One region of the Kitasatospora sp. NPDC101157 genome, then DNA from elsewhere that is predicted to be linked to it. Evidence: riboswitches for the same ligand, from Rfam matches in the RefSeq annotation. Region 1 holds a riboswitch; each other region holds the start of a gene.
The links. Region 1 has a riboswitch for S-adenosylmethionine ahead of ACIRVF_RS10035 (aminotransferase class V-fold PLP-dependent enzyme). Riboswitches for the same ligand answer to the same signal wherever they lie in the genome.
Positions count from the first base shown of each region.

Region 1 (4,909 bases):
GAACTCGGCTCCCTTGACGGAGCGGAGCGTGAAGTACATCGCGAAGAGCGCCGCGAAGAACATCAGCTCGGAACTGAGCCAGACGATCGTTCCGACGCTGACCATGTTCGGTCGATTGACCGATCCGTGCGCGTGCCCGGTTTCTGTTGCTGTTGCTGTCGCCACGACGGACATTATGTCGGTCCCTTATTCCGTCTTCACGTCGGGGGGTGTCCCTCGGAGTGTCCGGTGCGTGCGGTATGCCCGCTTGGGGGGCGACGGGGTGCCCGTACGGGGGCTGAGCAGCGGCGTGTCCCTTTTCTGACGGTTCCTCGGGCGGGTGTGCTACCCCCTTGCCCGGTGCGTCGTTGCACGGACGGCGCAGCGCCGGGGTGTAGGGGAGAGGATGCCGTGTCCGCCGTCCGGGTGGACCGACGGGGTCCGGGTGACGGGCCGTCCTCCGGGTGGGTGAGCCGCGGGCGGGGCGGCTCGGGGAGGAACGTGCGCGAGGGGGACCGGCGACGGGGGAAACGGGAGTAGCATCCGGGTCAGGTGAACGTGGTCCGGATCACACTTGAGGGAGCAGGGTCCATGGCGTACACGACCGACGAGACGCTCACCGTCCTCGTCTACAGCGACGACCGCAACACCCGCGAGCAGGTGCTGACGGCACTCGGCCGTCGGCCCGCCGAGGATCTTCCGGAGCTGTCCTACCTGGAGTGCGCGACCACCCCCGCGGTGATCAAGGCACTGGAGAAGGGCGGCATCGACCTCTGCGTGCTGGACGGCGAGGCGGTCCCGGCCGGCGGGCTCGGCCTCGGGCGCCAGCTCAAGGACGAGATCTACGGCTGCCCGCCGGTGCTGGTGCTGATCGGCCGGCCGCAGGACTCCTGGCTCGCGGCCTGGAGCCGGGCCGACGCCGCGATCTCCCACCCGGTCGACCCGGTGGCGCTGGCCGGGGCGGTGGCCACCCTGCTGCGGGCGCGGCTGGCGAAGCGGGCCCCGGTCGCACGCTGAGCGGTGTCGTCTCACTACGGGAGAGACCGGGGCCCGGGCGCCCCACCGGTCGATAGGCTGGCTCCATCCGTACGGACGTCCCCCGGTGCGGGGGAACCGACAACAGCTGGAGTCAGCCATGGTGAACGTGAACCCTGCGAACGGTGGTACCGACCCCGCGCAGGTGGTCCGCACCTGGCCGGACCTCCTGGCGGCACTGTTGAAGGGGGAGGACCTCGACCGCTCGTCCACCGCGTGGGCGATGGACCGGATCATGAGCGGCGAGGCGTCCCCCGTCCAGGTGGCCGGGTTCATGGTGGCGCTGCGGGCCAAGGGCGAGACGGTCGACGAGATCGCCGGTCTGGTCGACGCGATGTACGAGCACGCCGAGCCGCTGGACATCCCCGGCCCGGCGGTCGACATCGTCGGCACCGGCGGCGACCGGGCGAAGACCGTCAACATCTCCACCATGTCGGCGATCGTCGCGGCCGCCGCCGGCGCCAAGGTGGTCAAGCACGGCAACCGGGCCGCCTCTTCCTCCAGCGGCTCCTCGGACGTGCTGGAGAAGCTCGGGGTGGCGCTCGACCTGTCGGCCCGGCGGGTGGCCGAGGTGGCCGAGGAGGTCGGGCTCACCTTCTGCTTCGCCGCGAAGTTCCACCCCTCGATGCGGCACGCGGCCACCGCGCGGCGCGACCTCGGTGTGCCGACCGCCTTCAACATCCTCGGCCCGCTGACCAACCCGGCGAAGGTCACCTCGCACGCCATCGGCTGCTTCGACACCCGGCTCGCCGGGCTGATCGCGGGCGTGCTGGCCCGGCGCGGGGCGACGGCGCTGGTGTTCCGCGGTGACGACGGACTGGACGAGCTGACCGTCACCACCACCTCGCGGGTGTGGGTGGTGCAGGACGGGGCGGTCACCGAGACCGGCTTCGACCCGCGGGACGTCGGCATCGAGCTGGTCGGGATCGAGGCGCTGCGCGGGGCCGACGCCGCGTACAACGCCGAGGTCGCGCGCCGGCTGCTGGCCGGGGAGCGCGGGCCGGTGCGGGACGCCGTCCTGCTGAACACGGCGGCGGCGCTGGTCGCTATGGACCTCGGCGACGCGCCGCTGACGGATCAGCTCGCGGCGGGGATGGTCCGGGCGGCCGAGGCGATCGACTCGGGTGCGGCGCAGGAGCTGCTGCGGCGCTGGTCGGAGGCCACCAGCCGGATCTGAGACGGCAGTTGAGGGCCCGTGCCGTTCGGTCGGCACGGGCCCTCGGGCTGCCGCCCGCCGCGGGGGCGGGAGCGCCGTCCGGATGGTGGATGCCTGTTTGACCGTCCGACGCACCCGACCTAGAGTCTTCGCCAGGTCATGAGTGACAGCGCCAAGCCCCAGCTGGCTGTCCGGCAACCCTCCGTCCGTGGCGGGGTGCCCTGGGTGAGGACCGGGTCGCCGGGCAAGCCGTCCGCGCGACAAGCGCGGACGCCGGACGACGAGCACTCCCGGGGTCCCTTACCCCCAGAAGGAGTGCATCCTCATGTCCCTCGCAACCGAGACCTCCGCCCCGCTCGCCGTCCTCGGCCACGACGTCCAGGTGCCGCTCGCCAGCGGTGAGAAGGTCGGCTACGCGGCGCTCGACTACGCGGCCAGCGCGCCGGCGCTCCAGCGGGTCTGGGACGACGTCGCCGCCTACGCGCCGTACTACGGGAGCGTGCACCGCGGCGCCGGGTACCTGTCGCAGCTGTCCACCGACCTGTTCGAGCAGAGCCGCCGGACCGTCGCCGAGTTCCTCGACCTGCGCGAGGGCGACCAGGTGGTCTTCACCCGTGCCACCACCGACTCGCTCAACCTGCTGGCCTCGGCCGTGCCGGCCGGCACCCGGGTGTTCGCCTTCGAGACCGAGCACCACGCCTCGCTGCTGCCCTGGGCGCACGCCGGGCTGGAGGTCGGCTACCTGCGGGCGCCGCGCTCGCGGGCCGAGGCGGTGGCCGCGCTGGAGGCGGCGCTCGCCGCGGCGCCCGAGGGGCCGAAGCTGCTGTGCGTCACCGGCGCCTCCAACGTGACCGGCGAGCTGTGGCCGGTCGCCGAGCTGACCGAGGCCGCGCACCGGTACGGCGCCCGGGTGGTGCTGGACGCCGCCCAGCTGGCCCCGCACCACCGGGTCTCGGTGCGCGAGCTGGGCGTCGACTGGATCGCCTTCTCCGGCCACAAGCTGTACGCGCCGTTCGGCGCCGGGGTGCTGGCCGGGCGGGCGGACTGGCTGGATGCGGCCGAGCCGTACCTGGCCGGCGGCGGGGCGACCCGGACGGTGGCCCGGGAGCAGGACGGCTCGGTGGCGGTGCAGTGGCACACCGGCCCGGCCCGGCACGAGGCCGGCTCGCCGAACGTCATCGGCGCCTACGCGATCGCCTCGGCCTGCCGGGCGCTGACCGAGGCCGGCTTCGACGCGCTGGAGGCCCGGGAGCGGCAGCTGGTCGAGCGGCTGACGGCGGGGCTGGCGGAGATCCCCGAGGTCAAGGTGCTGAACCTGTTCGGCGAGGGCTCCGCGAGGGTCGGCGTGCTGTCCTTCGTCGTCCGGGGCTGGAACAGCTCGCACTTCTCGGCCGCGCTGTCCGCCGAGTACGGCATCGGCGTGCGCGACGGGCTGTTCTGCGCCCACCCGCTGGTGCGGACGCTGCTGGGGGACGAGGACGTGGCGCCGTCCGAGTGCGGGGCTCCTGAGCCGTCGCTCCCGGGGGAGCGCAGCCTCAACGCGATCCGGGTGAGCTTCGGGGCCGGCACGCCGGACGAGCACGTCGAGCGCTTCCTGACCGCCGTCCGCGAGCTGGTCACCGAGGGCGCGGCGTGGAACTACCGCAACGAGGGCGGCCGTTGCGTCGCCGACAGCCGCCGCTAGGGCGGGACTACTCGTCCAGGCCGAGGGCGAATGCGGCTTCCAGGTCGTGCTGGGAGTAGGTGCGGAAGGCGATCTGGGTCTCGGTGTGGGCCACGCCCGGGACCTTGTTCAGCCGGCCCGGGATGACCTCGGCCAGGTCGTCGTGGCGGCGCACCCGGACCATCGCCACCAGGTCGTAGCCGCCGGTCACCGAGTAGACCTCGCTGACGCCCTCGATGGCGGCGATGGCCTCGGCGATCTCCGGGATGCGGTCGACGCTGGTCTTGATCAGGACGATGGCGGTGATCACTGTTCAGGGCTCCTTCGTGGGGTGCGGCCAGCGTATCGGGCCTCAGCCGGGCCGTCTCGGGGGGTGGCCGACGACGGTGCAGGCGTAGAGGAAGCCGGCCGAGAAGCCGATCACGTGCACCAGGTAGGCCACCCCGGGGCCGGCCGAGTGCACCGACCACCACTGCAGGGCGAACCAGAGGCCGAGCACCAGCCAGGCCGGGAAGCGCAGCGGGAGGAAGAGGAGCAGCGGCACCAGGGTGGTCACCCGGGCCCTCGGGTGGAAGCGCAGGTACGCCCCGAGCACGGCGGAGATCGCGCCCGAGGCACCGATCAGGACCCGGGTGGAGTCGGGGGAGTGCGCCTCGGCGAGCGCGAAGCCGTACGAGGCGAGGCTGCCGGCGGCCAGGTAGAAGAGGAGGTACCTGGCCCGGCCGACCCGCCGTTCGACGGTGGGGCCGAAGACGTGGAAGAAGAGCAGGTTGCCCAGCAGGTGCAGCCAGCCGGCGTGCAGGAACAGCCCGGTGAGCGCGGAGACCGCCGGGTGTTTGCCCGGGGTGGGGGAGGCGGGGCAGCCGGGGACCGGGTCCGGGCCGGCGGCCAGTTGCTCGGCGGTGAGCGGGTGGCCGGTCAGCAGCTCGGCGGGGACGGCGCCCCAGCGCTGCTCGTACCGCTGCTCGGCGCAGACCCGGGCCTGGCCGGTGCCGTACAGCGGGTTGAGGCCGGCGGCCGGGCCGAGCAGGAAGACCAGGGTGTTGACCGCGATCAGGGCGTAGGTGACCGCCGCT
Region 1 is NZ_JBIWPL010000004.1:66,770-71,678, reverse strand. Features, by position in the region: gene ACIRVF_RS10050 (heme-copper oxidase subunit III) at 1-174, opposite strand, end outside; gene ACIRVF_RS10045 (hypothetical protein) at 571-996, shown strand; gene trpD (anthranilate phosphoribosyltransferase) at 1,115-2,191, shown strand; SAM riboswitch class IV at 2,326-2,443, shown strand; gene ACIRVF_RS10035 (aminotransferase class V-fold PLP-dependent enzyme) at 2,496-3,854, shown strand; gene ACIRVF_RS10030 (Lrp/AsnC ligand binding domain-containing protein) at 3,862-4,143, opposite strand; gene ACIRVF_RS10025 (rhomboid family intramembrane serine protease) at 4,186-4,909, opposite strand, start outside.

Region 2 (4,909 bases), on a different contig from region 1:
GCGACGTTGCGCAGACCCTCGCGAACCAGGGCCTGGGCGAGCACGGTGGCGGTGGTGGTGCCGTCACCCGCGACGTCGTCCGTCTTCTTGGCGACCTCCTTGACGAGCTCCGCGCCGATCTTCTCGTACGGGTCTTCGAGCTCGATCTCCTTGGCGATGGAGACACCGTCGTTGGTGATCGTGGGGGCGCCCCACTTCTTCTCCAGCACGACGTTGCGACCCTTGGGGCCGAGCGTGACCTTCACTGCGTCGGCGAGCTGGTTCATGCCACGCTCAAGGCCGCGGCGAGCTTCCTCATCAAAGGCGATGATCTTGGCCATCAGAAGTGGTCCTCCGGGACACGGTCGACTGCTCGGACCAAGGGGTGCCCGCGACGGACGGCCCTGGTGCGCGGAGGTCCATTCCCCTGCCGCTCCCGGGGGCCTCACCGACCCGGTCCGCTGTCACTCTCACACTGTGAGTGCTAACGCCAATGATTAGCACTCCGGGTGGTCGAGTGCAAGCCCAATCGGCAACCCGCGAGCCGTCGTCCGGGCCCGCACCGACTCCGGCGCGAACTCCCGCGGGAACGCGAACGGGCCCGTACGACGCGTGTCGTACGGGCCCGTCGAGAAGCGAGTGGTCACCAGCCGAGGGCCGCGCCGAGCTCCTAGATTCGGAAGGTGTCAGACCGCCGCGCGGACCATGTCCGCCTGCGGGCCCTTCTGTCCCTGGGAGATCTCGAACTCGACCCGCTGGCCCTCCTCGAGGGTGCGGTAGCCGTCCATCTGGATCGCGCTGTAGTGGACGAAGACGTCCGCACCACCGTCGACCGCGATGAAGCCGTAGCCCTTCTCCGCGTTGAACCACTTGACGGTGCCCTGAGCCATTCCGAACTCCCCTAGTGCTGTGCTGGCCCTTCACGGTCCCGCAGGTCGCGGTCCCGGGTCTGGTTTGGAGGCCGGCCCGGGGAACCCCCCCTGGGCGCAGCCGTGCGCGCCGCAATCCTCCGCACGGGAACACCGGACGGCTTCCGTGAGCGGGTGATTACGTCGACCGCCGCTGAATGTATCCGGATCGACGCCCTCTGCAACAGGGTCAACCGCCGGGAATTCCGCAGCCCCGTCAAGAGACAACACCGAACAAATCGGGAGGAACTCGGCATTCCGCGCCGGACATAGCGGACGAATTACCCAAATGCCCGCAGGAATTCTGACATCTGCCTGACATGTTTGACGGGCCGGTCCCAGCGTCCGGACGCCCTCGGGCGAAGTGCCCCGCGAACCGGGAGGGGACGCCCTGTTCCCAGTCGAGCCACACTCTACTCCGACTGGACCCGGAATATTCCCGCCGAAATGCAAGCGACCGCCCGCGCGTACGGAGAGTGGAATTCCGTACGCGCGGGCGGCCGCGGAGCGGGCCGGAAGGGGCCTTGGAACGGCTCAGCAGCCGCCGGCCACCGCCGGAATGATCGAGACGCTCGCGCCGTCCTTGATCTCGGTCGCCAGGCCCTCGGCGAACCGCACGTCGTCGTCGTTCACGTACACGTTCACGAAGCGGCGCAGCTTGCCGGTGTCGTCCAGGATGCGGGCGGAGATGCCCGCGTGGTTCCGCTCCAGGTCGGCGATGACCTCCGCCAGGGTGGCGCCCTCGGCGGTCACCTCGGCGGCGCCGCCGGTGTAGGTGCGCAGGATGGTGGGGATGCGGACGTTGGCGCTCATGGCTCTCCTAGCGGGGGTGGGGTGGTTCAGGCGGACGCGAGGCCGGCGGCGCGGAAGGAGTCCAGCGTCGGGCGGATGACGGTGGTCATCCCGGCCTCGGAGACGGCGTCCAGCGTCTTCAGGCCGTCGCCGGTGTTGATCGCGACGGTCTCCTTGGCCGGGTCCAGCCGACCGGTCTCGACCAGCTTCTTCAGCACGCCGACGGTCACCCCGCCCGCGGTCTCGGCGAAGATGCCCTCGGTCCGGGCCAGCAGCCGGATCGCCGCCACGACCTCCGCGTCCGTGACGTCCTCGACCGCCCCGCCGGTGCGGCGGGCGATGTCCAGCACGTACGGGCCGTCCGCCGGGTTGCCGATCGCCAGCGACTTGGCGATGGTGTCCGGCTTCACCGGCTTGATCACGTCCCGGCCGGCCTTGAACGCGGCCGACACCGGCGAGCAGCCCTCTGCCTGGGCGCCGAAGATCCGGTACGGCCGGTCCTCCACCAGGCCCAGTTTGATCAGTTCCTGCAGCCCCTTGTCGATCTTCGTCAGCTGCGAGCCCGAGGCGATCGGGATGACGATCTGCTCCGGCAGCCGCCAGCCCAGCTGCTCGCAGATCTCGTACGCCAGCGTCTTGGAGCCCTCGCCGTAGTACGGCCGCAGGTTGACGTTGACGAAGCCCCAGCCCTCGCCGGCCGGGTCCCCGATCAGCTCCGAGCAGAAGCGGTTCACGTCGTCGTAGTTGCCCTCGATGCCGACCAGCTCGCCGCCGTACACCCCGGCCATCACGACCTTGCCCTGCTCCAGGTCGTGCGGGATGAAGACGCACGAGCGGAACCCGGCCCGGGCCGCCGCCGCGCCCACCGCACCGGCCAGGTTGCCGGTCGAGGAGCAGGACAGCGTGGTGTACCCGAACGCCCGGGCCGCCTCGATCGCGCAGGCCACCACCCGGTCCTTGAACGAGTGGGTCGGGTTGCCGGAGTCGTCCTTCACGTGCAGCTGCGCGGTGAACCCGAGCTCCCGCCCCAGGTTGTCCGCCTTCACCAGCGGGGTCCAGCCGGGGTTCAGGTTGGGCTTCGAAGCCACGTCGGCCGGAACCGGCAGCAGCGGCGCGTAGCGCCAGATCGACGCGGGGCCGGACTCGATCCGCTTGCGCAGCTCCTCGGCGCCCTCGCTGCCGAACTCGTACGCGATCTCCAGCGGCCCGAAGCACTCCAGGCAGGCGAAGCTGGGGCCGAGCGGGAAGCGGGTGCCGCACTCCCGACAGGACAGCGCGGCGGCGGGGCCGAGGTCGACGGGTGAGGGTCCCCCCGGCCGAAGGCTGGGGGAGGGTGCGGCGCCAGAAGCAGTCGACACAGTGATAGCCATGATGGCGGAGGCCTCTCTCCTCATCTTCCCCGTGGCGCGGTCGCGCCACGGGCCGGAATTGGCACCTGTCCCGCCGGGGCCTGTCGACGACAGCCGAGCGAGAAGGTTGCCGGGACGTCAACGGGCCGTTCCCTCAGTCCCTCTGGATGAGCATGTGAAGTTATGGTTCAGCGGCGACCCCGGCGTGCAAAGGTCCGACCGCTGTACGAAGACTGTATCCGAAGGCGTCCGTCCCGAAAGGGTCCGTCCGCCAAGCGAGATGGCCCGTTCCACCCAGTCCGCCGAGGAGAGTCACCGTGCCCGCCGAACCGTCCCCCGCACTCCTCCCGCAGGCGGCGTCCTGGCTCCGCCGCCGCTCGTGGAGCGCGGCCGACCGGCCGGTGCACACCCTGCTGGAGGCCAAGCGGCGCACCGGCCGCACCGTCAGCGTCGTCCTCCCCGCGCTCGACGAGGAGGCCACCGTCGGCGACATCGTCCGCACCATCCGCCGCGAGCTGATCGAGCGGATCCCCCTCGTCGACGAACTCGTCGTGGTCGACTCCGGTTCCACCGACGACACCGCCGCCGTCGCCGCCGCGGCCGGCGCCCGGGTGGAGCACCGCGACGCGATACTCCCCCGGCTGCCCGCCGTCCCCGGCAAGGGCGAGGTGCTGTGGCGCTCCCTGCTGGTCACCCACGGCGACATCGTCTGCTTCGTCGACGCCGACCTGCGCGAGTTCGACCCGGGCTTCGTCTCCGGCATCATCGGCCCGCTGCTGACCGACGAGGGGCTCCAGCTGGTCAAGGCCATGTACGACCGCCCCCTGGAGACGGATTCGGGCGCGATCGTCCCGGCCGGCGGCGGCCGGGTCACCGAACTCGTCGCCCGCCCCCTGCTCAACCTCCACTGGCCGGAACTCGCCGGTTTCGTCCAGCCCCTCGGCGGCGAGTACGCCGCCCGCCGCTCACTGCTCGAACGCCTGCCCTTCCCCACCGGCTACGGCGTCGAACTCGGCCTGCTGGTCGACGCACTGGAACTGGCCGGACTGGACGCCCTGGCCCAGGTCGACGTCGGTGTCCGGCACCACCGCCACCAGGACGGCCAGGCCCTCGGCCGGATGGCCGCCACCATCTACCGCACCGCCCTGGAACGCCTCGACCGCACCCACCGCCTCAAGGCCTCCGCCGACCTCGTCCACCCTCACCTCACCCAGTTCACCCGCGACCCGGAAACCCGCTCCTTCACCGCCCACACCCACTCCGTGACGGCCCTGGAGCGCCCCCCGATGCACACCGTCCCCGAATACGCCACCCGCCATTGACGGGACCCGTCTTCGGGCCCCGGGGTTTGCCACCCCGGACCCCCGGCAACATCCCAACCATGGGCGATCTCACGACCGAACGTTCGACTGTGACCGGCACCGCCCCCGTCCTGGTGGCCTCCAACCGGGGACCGGTGTCCTTCAGCACCGCCGACGACGGCACGCTGACCCTGCGCAGAGGCGGTGGGGGGCTGGTCTCCGGCCTCTCCGCGATCGGCGACACCGACGCCGTCTGGGTCTGCGCGGCTCTCAGCGACGCCGACCGCCGAGCCGCGGGAGAAGCCCCCGAAGGCCGCCTCGACCGCGCCGGGCACGACGTCGGCGGCCAGGCCGTACGCATGCTGGACATTGACCCGCAGACCTTCGCCCACGCCTACAACGGCGTCGCCAACTCCACCCTGTGGTTCGTCCACCACCTGCTCTACGCGACCCCCACCGCGCCCTCCTTCGACGCCGACTTCCGCACCGAATGGGCCGCCTACGAGGCGTACAACACCGCCTTCGCGGACGCCCTGGCCGCCGAAGCCGCCCCGAACGCCGCGGTCCTGGTCCAGGACTA
Region 2 is NZ_JBIWPL010000001.1:2,204-7,112, reverse strand. Features, by position in the region: gene groL (chaperonin GroEL) at 1-320, opposite strand, end outside; gene ACIRVF_RS00030 (cold-shock protein) at 666-869, opposite strand; gene ACIRVF_RS00025 (MoaD/ThiS family protein) at 1,422-1,700, opposite strand; gene thrC (threonine synthase) at 1,727-3,049, opposite strand; SAM riboswitch class I at 3,067-3,202, opposite strand; gene ACIRVF_RS00015 (glucosyl-3-phosphoglycerate synthase) at 3,346-4,350, shown strand; gene ACIRVF_RS00010 (trehalose-6-phosphate synthase) at 4,410-4,909, shown strand, end outside.
Region 2: linked by a shared signal. The riboswitch ahead of thrC (threonine synthase) and the one ahead of ACIRVF_RS10035 (aminotransferase class V-fold PLP-dependent enzyme) in region 1 are both predicted to bind S-adenosylmethionine.

Region 3 (4,909 bases), on a different contig from region 1:
GGCCCCGACCACTCCGGGGACACGCACCAGCTCCTCCGTCGGAGTGATCCGCCGGACCGTACCCGCGCCGGACAGCGGCAGCAGCAGGGTCCCCGCGCGGCTCCTGTGGTCAGACCATGAGCCGGCGCAGAGCGTCGGCGACCTGCGCGGCGCCGGCGGTTCCGACCGACCTCGTCATCGCCGTCCAGTCGGGGACGGAGCTGCCGGGGACGGAGCTGCCGGGGTCGGAGTTGCCGGGGGCGGACGCGCCGGCCCCGAACCCGTCGGCCAGGCGTTTGAGCTTCTCGACCAGCCCCTGCCGTACGGCCGTCGCCGTTCGGTGGCGGCCGAGGTCGGCGGCTCGGGCGATGCCGCCGTAGATCAGGTCGAGGGCCTTGCCCACGCCGTGGGTGCGCAGCGCCAGCACCTCGTCCTCGTCGAAGACCTCCGCCGGCCAGCGGAGGCGCACGTCGGTGCCGACTGCCCGGCTGTGGAAGCGGCCGTTGAAGATCTGACTGAGGTTCTGCGGCGGCAGGCAGAGCGTGGGGGTCCCGAGCTGCCCCGCCTCCAGGAGGGTGGTCAGGCCGGGGGAGGTGAGCAGTACGTCGCACTCGGCGAGGCGGCGCAGGAAGTCCTCGTGGGGGAGGGCGCCGACCGTGGTGGTGGCCGGATGCGCGCAGGAGTCCACCAACTGTGCCGCCAGCCAGGCGGGCAGGTTGCCCGCGATGTGCACCTCGGTGATCCCGCTCGCGGTGAGCGCCTCCAGGGCAGGGGGCAGGACGAGCCGCGGATAGCCGGCCCAGTCGGCGAGTCGGGGCGCGCGCAGGCCGCCGAGGTTGAGCAGGGCCCGACGTGGGTAGCGCGTCGGCGCGGTGCTCCGGGAGACTCCGCCGTCGGCGATCACGGCGTCCACCCAGCGCAGCTGGTGCACGTCGGCCAGCACCCGGGCGCCCTGGCGGGGCAGTTCCACGCACCGCTGGGCGCAGTACACCTCGGCGTCCAGCGGGAGGTCGGGGCGGTCCCCGTCCGTCCACAGGAACGGCAGGCTGTCGACGAACACCACCGGCACCCCGCAGGCCCGCAACGCCTTCGCCAGCCCGCCGTCCAGTACCACCAGCGCCGCCTCCACGCGCTGCGCCTGGACGATCCGTCTCAGCTCCGCCTCCGACCGGGTGTCCGGGAGGTCGAACCAGCGCTCGACCGGCTGCTCGGCGAGCACCGATCTCCCCAGTCCGGAGGCCAGCCCGATGAATCTCAGCCGGTCGCCGCCGGTACCCCGGAGGGCGGACAGCACCGCGCTCAACTTCCCCGAGCTGCCCCAGCCGAACTCCACCCCGGCCACGGCAACCGTCCTGGTCTCCGCCTTCGCCCGCATCCGTGTCAACTCCCCCGCCCGTACCGGATCTCCTGTCGTCCGTATTCGTACCAGGCGAGAGAAACGGGCTTGATTCGGCTACCTACCGAAAAATGAAAGCTAACCACCCCACCAGGTGAAGCTGCGCGTCAGCGCATTGACGGAGGGTCGTCCAGTGATCGGGCCGGTCGCCTCGCCCCGCCCGCAACACGCGGGCAGGAACGTCCCTGCGCCCCGGGGCCGCCGTACCGGGCTGCAATGGGCGCCGACCCGGGCCGAGCGCCAACCGCAGACCACAGGAGAGGGCCGCCCGATGGAGCAGCCGACGACCGCCGACACCGATCCGGTCCGCGTACTGGAGACCTCGGGCCCCGACTACCGCCGGGCCTTCGGCCTCTTCCTCGCCGGCACGGACGAGAAGCCCCGCACCCACGCCCGGCTGAGCGACATCGCCATGACCCTCCCGCACCGCCGGGTCCTGCTGGACCTCGGCGCCGGGGACGGCCGCACCACCGCGCACCTCGCCCGGTACTTCGACCGCACGATCGCCGTCGAGCCGAGCGCCGCCATGCGCGAGAGGCTCGCCGCCGCCTGCCCGGACGCCCTGGTCCTCCCCGAGCCGCTGGAGCGCGCCGCCCCGCCCGGGCCGGGCGACCTGGTCCACCTCTCCCACGTGCTCTACTACGTCCCGGAGCCGGACTGGCTCCCCACCGCCACCCGAGCCCTCGGCTGGACGGCACCCGGCGGCGCCCTGCTGATCGTCCTGCAGAACCCCGACAGCCCGTGCATGCGGATGGCCGCCCACTTCACCGGCGTCCGCTACGACCTGCGCCCCCTCCTGGACCGCCTGCGCGCCGAGCATCCCTCCCACGACTACGCCCTGGAGACCCTCGTCCTCCACTACCGCACGCCCCACCTCGCCGAAGCCGTCGACGTCGCCGAATTCATGGTCAACGTCGCCGATCTCGCCGCCCTCGACGCCCGCCCGACCAGGGGCGCCGTCGCCGCCTACGTCCAGCAGCACTTCGCCCGTCCCGACGGCGGCTACGCCATCGGCCACACCCAGGACATGCTGATCGTCCGCCGTGCCCGGGAGTGACCGTCGCTCCTCGCGGCGGGTGCCGGGCGCGGTTGAGGGGCATGTCCGGCGGGGCGCTGCTCAGCCCTGACCTCCGGGTGGGGTCCAGGGTGTGCGGGTGAGGGAAAAGTTTGGCGGGGCGCCCGGGAAGTCTTGTATGGTTCGTCGCGAATCATCCAGAGGGGTGGAGGGACCGGCCCTACGAAGCCCCGGCAACTCCCCGTTCGTCCCGGCGTCCGAAGTACGCGCCGTGCCGTCCGGGATCAGTGCCAACTCCGGCCTGTCGCCAACGTGGCGCGGGAAAGATGAGGAGACACGGTGCTCTCTGTGCTGTCCTTCGCCCGGGCGCTTCCCGCCCCGGCCCTTCCGCGTACCCGTCTCGTGTCCGGCGCAGGCAATCGGCCGCATCCGCAGGCCCGTCCTCGCTGACCACCCCGCTCCCCACCCCACCGGAGCGTCCGTGAGCCGGACCCACCCGCGGCCCACGGGATTCGAGACTGGAGTACCCGTCCATGGAGAACATGGAGAACACGAGCGGCGTCGGAGTGCTCGACAAGATCACCTCGATCCTCGGCACCCTGGAGGCCGGTCCGGCCACCCTGGCCGGACTCGTCGACGCCACCGGCCTGGCGCGGCCGACCGCCCACCGGATCGCCGTCGCACTGGAACACCACCGCCTGCTCGGCAGGGACGTGCAGGGCCGGTTCGTCCTCGGCCCGAGACTCGCCGAGCTCTCGGCGGCCGCCGGTGAGGACCACCTGCTGGCAGCGGCCGGCTCGGTCCTCACCCAGCTGCGCGACCTCACCGGCGAGACCGCCCAGCTCTACCGCCGGCAGGGCGACGTGCGGATCTGCGTTGCGGCGGCCGAGCGCCTCTTCGGGCTGCGCGACACCGTTCCGGTGGGCCTCGCCCTGCCGATGAAGGTCGGGTCGGCGGCCCAGGTCCTGCTCGCCTGGGAGGAGCCCGAGCGGCTCCACCGCGGCCTCCAGGGCGCCCGGTTCACCGCCACCGCGCTCAGCGGTGTGCGGCGTCGCGGCTGGGCCCAGTCCATCGGCGAACGCGAGCCCGGGGTGGCCTCGGTGTCCGCACCCGTGCGCGGCCCGTCCAACCGGGTGGTGGCGGCGGTGTCCGTCTCCGGTCCGATCGAACGGCTCACCCGCCACCCCGGCGCCCGGCTGTCCCAGGCCGTGGTCGAGGCGGCGGCCCGGCTCACCGAGGCCCTGCACCGAACCTGACCCCCCCTCCCCCCGGGCGCCTCCTACTCCTTCTCGTCCAGCAGAGCGGCGAACCGCGCCAGTGGGTCCCCGGTGAAGGGGCGCAGCGCGGGGGCGAGGAGGCGCGCGCCGGGGAACCGCAGGCCGCCGAGGAAGGCGAAGCGAGTGGTGCGGTCGGTCTCCGGGCGGGCCGCCATCCCGCCGAGCACCAGGCGGCTCTGCATCAGGCACCAGCCGGGTGCGAGGTCGATCCCGAACGTCGCCCGGAGCCGGGTGCGGCCCTGGATCCGGGCCTGGAGCGAAGTCGTCGGCAGCGAACCGGATGGTGCGGACCGGACGAGTCGCACCGTGCGGACGTCGGGGATCCAGAGCGGCATGGTCCGCTCCAGGTCCTGGGCGAGCGCCCAGACCCGCTCGAACGGCGCGTCGAGGACGGTCTCGCCGATCCGGGCCGCCCCGGGCGCGGTCGCGGCGATCACGTGCAGCCGCCGGACCGGGTCGAAGTCGGCGACGGGCCACTGCGGCATCGGGGTGTCGGTCACTGCTGCCACGCCTTTCGGAAGCTGAGTCGGGCCCGGGAGAGCCGGGACTTGACCGTCCCGGGCGCGACCGCGAGCAGCGCCGCGGTCTGTCGTTCGTCCAGCCCCTCCAGGTCGCGCATCAGCAGGACGGCGCGGTGCTCGGGGGAGAGCCGGGCAAGCACGTCGCGGATGTCCGCGGCGAGCTGGGGATCGCCGGGCGCGGGGACCTCGCCGAGTTCGGCCGGCCGCGAGCGTGCCGCCCGGTTGGCGTACCGGACCGCCTCCCGCACCGCGATGGCCCGGACCCAGCCGTACAGCGCTTCGGGGTCCTGGAGTTGGCGCAGTTTGCGGAAGACCACGATCAGCGCCTCCTGGGTCGCGTCGGCGCCGTCGTCCAGCGCGATCGGGCCGCAGAGCCGCCGGACGTACGGGGTGATCAGGTCCAGCAGTCGGCCGACCGCGAGTTGGTCGCCGCCCTGGGCGGTTCTCACCAGCTCGGCGAGGCCGGGCGGTGGCTCCTGCATGGTGCTGTCTCCGCTCTTTCCACTGCTGACGGTCGTCGGTCGTCGGTCGGCGCTCGGCGACCGGGTCCGGCGTCTGGGCGTCCGGGCGTCCGGGGTCCGTAGAGGGAGGACCCGGAGCGGAGAAACGTTCCCTGCCGACTTCGCCCGGGGGCAGTGTTCCTCGTCACAGGAACGGATCGTCCTGCGGGGTGCTCCTTCGGGTGTTCGAGCGTCCTGAGACCCCGTGAGGTGACGGCATG
Region 3 is NZ_JBIWPL010000002.1:175,828-180,736, forward strand. Features, by position in the region: gene ACIRVF_RS04235 (hypothetical protein) at 1-87, opposite strand, end outside; gene ACIRVF_RS04240 (hydroxymethylcytosylglucuronate/cytosylglucuronate synthase) at 110-1,354, opposite strand; gene ACIRVF_RS04245 (class I SAM-dependent methyltransferase) at 1,647-2,432, shown strand; SAM riboswitch class I at 2,581-2,723, shown strand; gene ACIRVF_RS04250 (IclR family transcriptional regulator) at 2,933-3,646, shown strand; gene ACIRVF_RS04255 (hypothetical protein) at 3,670-4,167, opposite strand; gene ACIRVF_RS04260 (RNA polymerase sigma factor) at 4,164-4,670, opposite strand; gene ACIRVF_RS04265 (DUF3995 domain-containing protein) at 4,907-4,909, shown strand, end outside.
Region 3: linked by a shared signal. The riboswitch ahead of ACIRVF_RS04250 (IclR family transcriptional regulator) and the one ahead of ACIRVF_RS10035 (aminotransferase class V-fold PLP-dependent enzyme) in region 1 are both predicted to bind S-adenosylmethionine.